2 regions of the Pelagerythrobacter sp. Soil_C_18 genome follow, and region 1 is predicted to be linked to the other one. Evidence: predicted binding sites of a transcription regulator. Region 1 holds the regulator's gene; the other holds the start of a gene.
The links. The regulator LexA, encoded in region 1, represses DNA repair genes until DNA is damaged. The targets are predictions, from matches to a motif close to GTTCCNCNCTTGTTCT.

Region 1 (4,503 bases):
CTTCCAGATGAGCTTCGCGGCGGTGCTCGCCATCGTCGCGCTGCATGGCAGCGCGCCGGTGCAGGCTTTCCTTTCTCCACGCGAGGAGAACTGGATCGTCCGGTTCGCGCGGCGCGCCGGGATGCTGCTGCTCATGGGCGTTGTGATCGAGATAGCGCTGATGCCCATCGTGCTGTTTCATTTCCATCGTGCCGGTCTTTACGGCGCGCTGGCGAACGTGATCGCGATTCCGCTGGTCACTTTCGTATCGATGCCGCTGATCGCATTTGCCTTGCTGCTCGATCTCGCTGGAGCGGGCGCGCCTGTCTGGTGGCTCGCGGGCAAATCCCTCGAACTGCTGCTCGCCATCGCGCACTTCACCGCCGCGCAGCCCGGAGCGGTAAAGCTTGCGCCCCAGATGGACCTGGCGACCATCGCGCTGTTCGTTGCCGGCGGACTATGGCTGGCGCTCTGGCGAGGGCGGGCGCGGCTGCTCGGCCTCGCGCCGGCAGCTCTCGGAACGATCCTGCTCATCGGGACGCCCGCGCCGGACGTGCTCATCTCGGGCGATGGGCGGCACGTCGGAATTGCAGGCGAGGGCGACCGGTTGCTGATGCTGCGCGATACCCGCAGCGAGTTCGCGCGCGACAATCTCCTGGAACTCGCGGGACTGGAGGGCGAACCGGTTCCACTCAGCCGCTGGGCCGGTGCGCGCTGCAGCCGCGATTTCTGCAGGCTTGCAATCGACCGCGGCGAGAGGCGCTGGACGCTGCTGATGGCGCGTGGCCGCGACATGGTGGAGGAACGGGCGCTTGCCGCTGCCTGCGACCGCGCCGATATCGTCGTCGCCGACCGCTTTCTTCCGCGCAGTTGCCGCCCCCGCTGGCTAAAGGCCGATCGACGCCTGCTCAGCGGGACGGGTGGGCTCGCGCTCTACCTAGACGAGCCGCGCATGGAGACGGTCGCCGAGGGGCAGGGCGAACATGGCTGGTGGCGCGGCACGCGGCGCTAGATCAACGATCGAGCAGTGTCGCCGCCATTTGCTCGGCGATCAGTGGTAACGGCGCAGCAATCCCGAAAGCTTGCCCTGCACCTGCACTTCGTCAGGTCGGTAGATCTGCGGTTCGTAGCTGCCGTTGGCCGGGTCGAGCCGGATCATTCCGTTCTCCCGGCGCAGGTACTTGAGCGTCGCTTCCTCGTTGCGCACGAGTGCCACCACGATCTCGCCATCCCGCGCCATGTCGGTACGGCGCACGAGCGCGAAGTCGCCGTCGAAAATGCCGGCTTCGATCATCGAATCGCCCGAAACCTCGAGTGCATAGTGCTCGCCCGGTCCAAGCAGCGCGGCGGGGACGGGCAAGCTGCTTTGCCCCTCGATCGCCTCGATCGGCACACCCGCAGCGATGCGGCCGTGGAGCGGAATTTCGATTACGTCGTTTGCAGGCCTCGGCTGCGCTGGCGCGACCCGGTGCAGTTCGACGATATTGTCACCCTTCGCGCTGCGCGCGGCGGGTGTCGCATCTTCGGGCTGCTTGAGCACTTCGAGCGCGCGAGCGCGGTTGGGCAGGCGGCGGATGAAGCCGCGTTCCTCGAGCGCAGAGATCAGGCGATGAACGCCCGACTTGCTCTTGAGATCGAGCGCCTCCTTCATCTCCTCGAACGAAGGGGAAATGCCGGTTTCTTCCAGCCGCTGCTGGATGAAACGGATCAACTCGTGCTGCTTTGCCGTCAGCATGGCGAAGTCTCCTCGGTCGCCTGACACGCTCGTCCAGGTTGCGAACGAATGCGGAACAATTAGGCAACCGATTTGGTGAAGTCAAGCAACTCCGCCATTCTGGAGTCGATAGTAGAGAACATCCGTTCCGCTTTCGTCTCGACATCCGGCCGTTAGCCGAGGAGAAGCTGCCGCGTCGCGGCGGTGAGATCGGGCTGCCGCATCAGACTCTCGCCCACGAGGAAGCAACGCACGCCCACCGCAGCCAGGCGCTCGCAGTCCGCATGGCGCTCGATTCCGCTCTCCCCGACCAAGAGCGCATCCTCCGGTGCGAGGGGCGCGAGGCGCTCGGTCACGGCAAGATCGGTGCGAAAGGTTTTGAGGTCGCGGTTGTTTATTCCGATGAGCCTCGAGCGTAGTGCGCTCGCACGCTCCATCTCCGCCTCGTCGTGAACCTCGACCAGGACGTCCATGCCGCGCTCGAGCGCGGCCGCCTCGATCTCGACCATTGCGCCATCGTCCAGCGCGGCCACGATGATGAGAATTGCATCGGTTCCGATCGCGCGCGCCTCGGCGACTTGCCATGGGTCGACCATGAAGTCCTTCCGCAGCACGGGCAGGTCGCAGGCCGCGCGCGCATCCATCAGAAAATCCTCATGCCCCTGAAAGTAGGGCGCGTCGGTGAGAACCGAGAGGCAGGCGGCGCCTCCCGCCTGATAGGCCAAAGCGTGTTCGGCGGGGCGAAAATCGGCGCGGATCAGACCCTTGGACGGCGAAGCTTTCTTGATTTCCGCAATCAGGCCGAACCCGTTCCGCGCCTTGGCCGCAAGTGCGTCGGCGAAGCCCCGCGGCGGCCCGGCATCCCGCGCGGCACGGTCGAGATCCTCGATCGTGGCGAGCCCTTTGCGGGCAGCGACTTCCTCACGCTTGGTGGCGCAGATTTCGTCGAGCTTGTTCATCGTCCGGTTTCCGTGTGGCAGCTTGCGTTCGTCGCACGATCTAACGCGCCATTTCGATCCAGCGATCGAGCAGGGTACCCGCATTGCCGCTGTCCAGCGACTCCGCGGCGATCGCTGCACCGTCCTCCCATCCCCGAGCCGAGCCCGCGAGGATCAGCATCGCCGACGCGTTGAGCAGCACAGCGTCGCGATAGGGGCCCGGCGCGCCCATCAGCAGCGCCTTGAGCGCCTTGGCATTGTGCAGCGAATCCCCGCCGCGGATCGCCTCGACGGGGGCATGCGGCAGACCGGCCATCGAAGCATCGACCCGGCGCATCTCGAAATCGTTGCCGACGACTTCTGCCACCTCATTGCCGCCGGCGAGGCTCAGCTCGTCGAGCCCCTCGTCGCCCGAGGCGATGAAGGTGCGCTCGGTCCCGAGCCTGGCCTTGGCCGCTGCGTAGATCGGCACGTAGCCGGGGCGGGCGATGCCGATCAACTGACGCCGCACGCCGGCCGGGTTCGACAGGGGGCCCATGAGGTTGAAGATCGTGCGCCGGCCGAGCCGCTGACGGAGCGGCTGAATCCGTCCCATCGCGGGGTGGTGGTTCTTCGCGAAGAGGAAGCAAATTCCCAGCTCCGCCAATGTCTTTTCGGCTGTTCTTCCAGCCGCTTCCATATCGAGCCCGAGCGCTTCCAGCGTATCCGCTGCGCCGGACTTGCTGCTGGCCGCACGATTGCCGTGCTTGGCGACGGGCACGCCCGCGGCCGCAACGACGAGGCTCACGGCGGTCGAGACGTTGAGCGTGTGATGGCCGTCGCCTCCGGTGCCGCAGCAGTCGACGGCATTGTCCGGCGCCGCAACCGGGATCATCCGCGCACGGAGCGCCCGCGCCGCGCCGGCGATCTCGTCCGCCGTCTCGCTGCGCTCGGTGATCTCGATGAGAAACCGGGCGATCTCCTCCTCACTGGTCTCGCCGTCGAGGATCCAGCCGAAGACTTCCTCGGCCTCGGCTTCGGAGAGGTGGGGCTCGGCCTCGGGGAGCGTCTTCATGCGGGCACCTTGGCTTCGATCCCGCAGATCGCGAGGAAGTTGGCGAGCAGCGCGTGGCCGTACTCGGTGGCTATGCTCTCCGGGTGGAACTGAACCCCGTGGATCGGCAGCTCGACGTGGCGGAAGCCCATCACGCTCGTGCCGTCGAGCCCGGGCGTCTCGCTGGTTGCGTTGACCGTCAGAACCTCGGGCACGTCCTCGACGATTAGCGAGTGGTAGCGGGTGGCGGTGAAGGGGGAAGGCAGGCCGGCGAAGACGCCGGTGCCGTCGTGCTCGACCGGCGAGGTCTTGCCGTGCATCAGCCCGCCGCGCACGACGCGCCCGCCGAAATGCTGCCCGATCGCCTGGTGGCCGAGGCAAACGCCGAGCAGCGGCAGGCGGGCGTCCGCGCAGGCGGCGACGAGATCGAGGCTGATCCCGGCTTCGTTCGGCGTGCACGGTCCGGGAGAGATCAGAACGCCCGCGGGCCCACTCGCGACCGCCTCCGCCGCCGTCAGCGCATCGTTGCGCTCGACGCGGACTTCGGCCCCCAGCTCCATCAGGTAATGGACCAGGTTGAAGGTGAAGCTGTCGTAGTTGTCGATGACGAGGATCATGTCGGAGGTCTTCGTGGTTCGGCCGCGCGCGATCAAGCAAGGAAAGCTATTGGGGTGTCGATTGCTCTCCTCCCTTTCCGGGGGGAGATAGCAGCTTGGGTCAACGGGAGAGAGCTACCGGCCTACGCCTGCTTCCCCGCGAACCGGTCGCTGGCGCGGACGAGGCCGTCGGTGATGCCTGGCTCGGTGAACAGGTGGCCGCCGTCGGGCACGATCTGAAGG
Region 2 (4,503 bases), on a different contig from region 1:
TCGCCTTCCGCACCGCGCTCGCCACGCCCGAGGTGATCGAGGAGGCGATCGCCGGCGCGGTCCGCGCGGCCGAGCCGATGGCGCGACTCGCGAGTTACGAGAAGCAGGCCGTGCTCCAGCACTGTGTCGACCGCTTCCGCGAGCGGTTCGACGAGCTCGCCTATGCCCTGTGCGTCGAGGCGGGCAAGCCGATCAACGATGCGGAGGGCGAGGTCACGCGGCTGATCGATACCTTCCGCATCGCGGCGGAAGAAGCGGTCAGGAACTACGGCGAGATCCAGCCGCTCGACATCTCGGCGCGCGCGAAGGGCTATATGGGCATGTGGAAGCGCGTGCCGATCGGGCCGTGCAGCTTCATCTCGCCGTTCAACTTCCCGCTCAACCTCGCCGCGCACAAGATCGCGCCGGCGATCGCAGTGGGCTGCCCCTTCGTGATGAAGCCGGCCAGCCTCACCCCGCTCGGCGCGCTGATCATCGGCGACGTGCTTGCCGAGTGCAGCATCCTGCCCGAAGGCGCCTTCTCGATCCTGCCCGCGCGGCGCGACGGAGCGGACCTGTTCACCACCGACGAACGGCTGAAGCTGCTGAGCTTCACCGGCTCGGACGAGGTCGGCTGGGCGCTCAAGGCGAGGGCGGGCAAGAAGAAGGTCGTGCTCGAGCTCGGCGGGAACGCGGCGGTGATCGTCGACCGCGATGCCGACCTCGACCATGCGCTCGAGCGGATTGTCTTCGGCGCCTTCTACCAGTCCGGGCAGAGCTGCATCGGCGTGCAGCGGATCATCGTTCACGAGGACATCTACGACGCGTTCAAGGCCCGGCTGGTCGAGAAGACCAAGAGTCTCGTCGCGGGCGATCCGAAAGACCCGAAGACCTTCATTGGCCCGATGATCTCGGAGAAGGAGGCAAGCCGCCTCAAGGGCTGGATCGATGCCGCCATAGAGGCCGGCGCCACCCTGCTGTGCGGCGGTGGGTGCGAGGGCAACATGCTCGAGGCCACGCTGCTGGAGAACGTCCCGGAAGGCTGCGATGCCAACCGGCAGGAGGCGTTCGGCCCGCTCGCCAATCTCTCCAGCTTCACCGATTTTGGCGAGGCGCTCGAACGGGTGAACGATACGCGCTTCGGCCTCCAGGCCGGTGTGTTCGCGCGCGACATCCACAAGGTCCTCGACGCATGGGACCGGCTCGTGGTCGGCGGCGTGATCGTCAACGACGTCCCCAGCTACCGCGTCGACAACATGCCCTACGGCGGGGTCAAGGATTCCGGCCTCGGGCGCGAGGGCATCCGCTTCTCGATGGAGGACATGAGCGAGATCCGCAACCTCGTGATCCGGCGCGAGAGCGCGGGTTAGCCCTCCGGCATGGACCACGCGGGCGGGAATCCAGCCCGGCCTGGGCGGTGGGGGATAGTGAATGATCATGCGTCCACCAGCAGCAGGAGCTCGCACTCGACCGTCATTTGCGGCTGAGGCAACAGGATGTGATCGACCCGGGTGACGGTGGCATCGGCGACGAGTTGGCCGAGGATCGTGAACTCGTGTTCGGGCATGGCGGCGATGACATGCTCGCCGGCCGCGACCGCCTCGCGTCCATCGAAGCGCAGCGTCACGGTGTGGCGGGAGCCTTCGAAGGTCACGCTCGCCCAGGCCGTCTCGCGGTGCGTCACCACCGTGGCCGTGTTCCGGGCGAGATCGAGCAGGGCCGCGCGCAGCCGGTCGGCAGTGGTGCGGCGGGGCGGGAGGGGATCACGCGGCATGAGCAGTCTCCGGCGCGGCCTGGTAGGCGGCCATGAAGGCGCGGATGCGCGCCTCGGTTTCGGCGCGCGGTTCGCGGCCGTTTCTCAGATCGAATACGAAGCGCGGGTCCTGCATCGTGAGGCGGCCGAACTTGGTCGCCGCGATGTCGTGCGCGCGGAGGAATTTTTCGACGGATCGGATCAGCATGGCTCTCCCCGACAGGTGGTGATGGGCGACTCGGAAACTGTGCGTTCCTGATTCGTTCCATTTGAAATCCTACTTGTCTAGGAAAAATACATCGTCTATACGGGAAAAATGTTGCGACCATGGATCTCGTCATGACCGACACGCGCCAGCGCCTGCTCGAGCTTGCCCGTGATCACGGGGCGAGCCTGGCCGGCCTGTCGCAGCTCATCGGCCGTAACCCTACGTATCTCCAGCAGTTCGTCCGCAAGGGCAGCCCGCGCAAGCTGGAGGAGGAGGATCGGCGCACGCTCGCCGAGTTCTTCGGCGTGGCTGAATCGGAACTCGGCGCGCCGGCGGAAAAATCCTATGCGAATCCGGCCGCTGACTGGGTCGAGGTGCCGCGCCTCTCGCTCGACGCCTCCGCCGGGCCGGGCGCGCTCGGCGCGCAGGAGATCCCCTTCGACGCCTTCCGCTTCTCGCCCCGCTGGCTGCGCGAAATGGGGCTCGACGGCGCCGACCTCACCGCCATCCGGGTCGAGGGCGATTCGATGGAACCGCTCCTGCGCAGCGGCGACGAGATCTTCGTCGACCGCAACAAGCGCGGCCACGAGGGCATCCACGTGGTCCGCATCGGCGACGCGCTCCACGTCAAGCAGCTCCAGGCCAGCACCCCCGGCCGCATCGCCCTCATCAGCCTGAACAAGGCTTACGCCGCGATCGACCTCGCCCGCGACGAAGTCGAGGTGATCGGCCGCGTGGTCTGGAAGGGCGGGCGCGTTTGATGTGTTTTAGAGCGTTCGGGCGAGCGCTTCCAGCCGGCCGGCCGTCTGCGTCCAGCCTTCCTGAAACCCCATCTCTTCATGCTCCCTGCGGGCCTTTTCGGTCCAGTGAAGCGCGCGGACGACATACCGCGTCCTGCCGTTCTCGTCGGAAAGTTCGACGATCATGGTCCTGAATGGCGTTGCGGGCGGTTCGGCGGGAATCCAGCCCTCGGAGTAGGCGTTGGTGAACGCAAGTATCCGCTCGGGAACCGCTTCAAGGATCACGCCGGCGCCATCCGATGTCTCGCCGTTCGGCCCTTGCATGACGATGTGCGAGGCGCCGCCGGGGCGCAGGTCCAGCGTCTTGACCTCGGTTGTCCAGGAGTCGGGGTGGAACCACTGCTCGAGCAGTTCGGGCTCCGTCCAGCAGCGCCACACGCTCGCGCGCGGTGCATCTAGAAGCTGCTCGAAGCGCAGTTCGTGCCCTGCCGGCCATTCGGCGGTCATTTTACGAGTCTCCACAGCGATGGGTCAGGCAGACTGTCAACGCTCCACCGGCGCAATCGTGTCACAGGCCGCCTTGCGCCGCCGCCTGGGCCGCGGGGGAGCGCGGCTTGCAATCCGATCCGAGCCCGGCCATCTCCCCGCCATGACCGACACTCCCCAGCCTCCGATGCGCGCGGCGATCCTGCCGGTGACTCCGCTGCAGCAGAACTGTTCGCTGATCTGGTGCACGAAGACGATGAAGGGCGCGTTGGTCGACCCCGGCGGCGATCTCGACAAGCTCAAGGCGGCGGTCGCCAAATCCGGCGTGACGCTGGAGAAAATCCTCATCACCCACGGCCACCTCGACCATTGCGGACAGGCGGGCGTCCTGGCCGAGGAACTCGGGCTGCCGATCGAGGGCCCGCACGAGGAGGACCGGTTCTGGATCGCCCGCCTCGACGACGACGGGCGCGAGTGGGGCATGGCCGCGCGCAGCTTCGAGCCCGACCGCTGGCTGAACGACGGCGACACGGTTACGGTCGGCGACCTGACCCTCGACGTGATCCACTGTCCCGGTCACACCCCCGGCCACGTCGTGTTCCATCACGCGCCGAGCAAGTTCGCGATCGTCGGCGACGTGCTGTTCCAGGGCTCGATCGGCCGCACCGACTTTCCCCGCGGCAACCATCAGGACCTGATCGACGCGATCACCCAGAAGCTCTGGCCGCTGGGCGAGGACGTGACCTTCATCCCCGGCCACGGCCCGACCAGCACCTTCGGCCACGAACGCAAGACCAACGCCTTCGTCAGCGACCAGGCGCTGTCGTAGGCGATCTTCAGATCAGCCGCAGCACCGCGCCCACAGCTACGCCGGCCAGGAAGAGCTGGGTGGCGAGCGTCGTCAGCACGCCGACCGCACGGCCGATCTGCGCCTTGCCGCCGTCCATTCCGAACCCATGTGCCACCCGGCCGAGGATGAAGGCGCCGGCGACATAGGCCAGCCAGGTCTCACCAATTCCGGCGATCTCGATCGCCGCGATCAGCACCAGCACGATCGGCACGTTCTCCGCGAAGTTGAGCTGCGCGCGCATCCGCCGCTGTAGCGCCTCGTTCCCTCCGTCGCCCACGCTGATCCCGTGCGCGCGGCGCAGGGCGCCGACCCGCAGCGAGAGCCAGAGGTTGACGATGGCCGCAGCCGCGGCGGCGGTCAGTGTGACGGCAAGTATCATGCAGGTTTCCCTTTCCCCGAGGACGCCATGTGCTAGGGACAGGTCGCGCGGCTTGCAACGGCGGAAATTTGCGCTATAGGGCGCGCCTTCCCGCCATGGTCGGGTCCA

Region 2: a site for LexA is predicted at 1,984-1,999, ahead of AC3A5N_RS01510 (S24 family peptidase). Genes of this name have one in related genera too.

Annotation. Positions count from the first base shown of each region.
Region 1 covers NZ_JBDGIU010000002.1:443,762-448,264, reverse strand. The annotation lists gene AC3A5N_RS07820 (ComEC/Rec2 family competence protein) at 1-991, shown strand, start outside; gene lexA (transcriptional repressor LexA) at 1,031-1,714, opposite strand; gene trpC (indole-3-glycerol phosphate synthase TrpC) at 1,867-2,652, opposite strand; gene trpD (anthranilate phosphoribosyltransferase) at 2,693-3,685, opposite strand; gene AC3A5N_RS07800 (anthranilate synthase component II) at 3,682-4,281, opposite strand; gene pip (prolyl aminopeptidase) at 4,404-4,503, opposite strand, start outside.
Region 2 covers NZ_JBDGIU010000001.1:354,686-359,188, reverse strand. The annotation lists gene AC3A5N_RS01525 (aldehyde dehydrogenase family protein) at 1-1,349, shown strand, start outside; gene AC3A5N_RS01520 (hypothetical protein) at 1,415-1,753, opposite strand; gene AC3A5N_RS01515 (hypothetical protein) at 1,743-1,940, opposite strand; gene AC3A5N_RS01510 (S24 family peptidase) at 2,072-2,701, shown strand; gene AC3A5N_RS01505 (SRPBCC family protein) at 2,708-3,187, opposite strand; gene AC3A5N_RS01500 (MBL fold metallo-hydrolase) at 3,330-3,995, shown strand; gene AC3A5N_RS01495 (MAPEG family protein) at 4,003-4,395, opposite strand.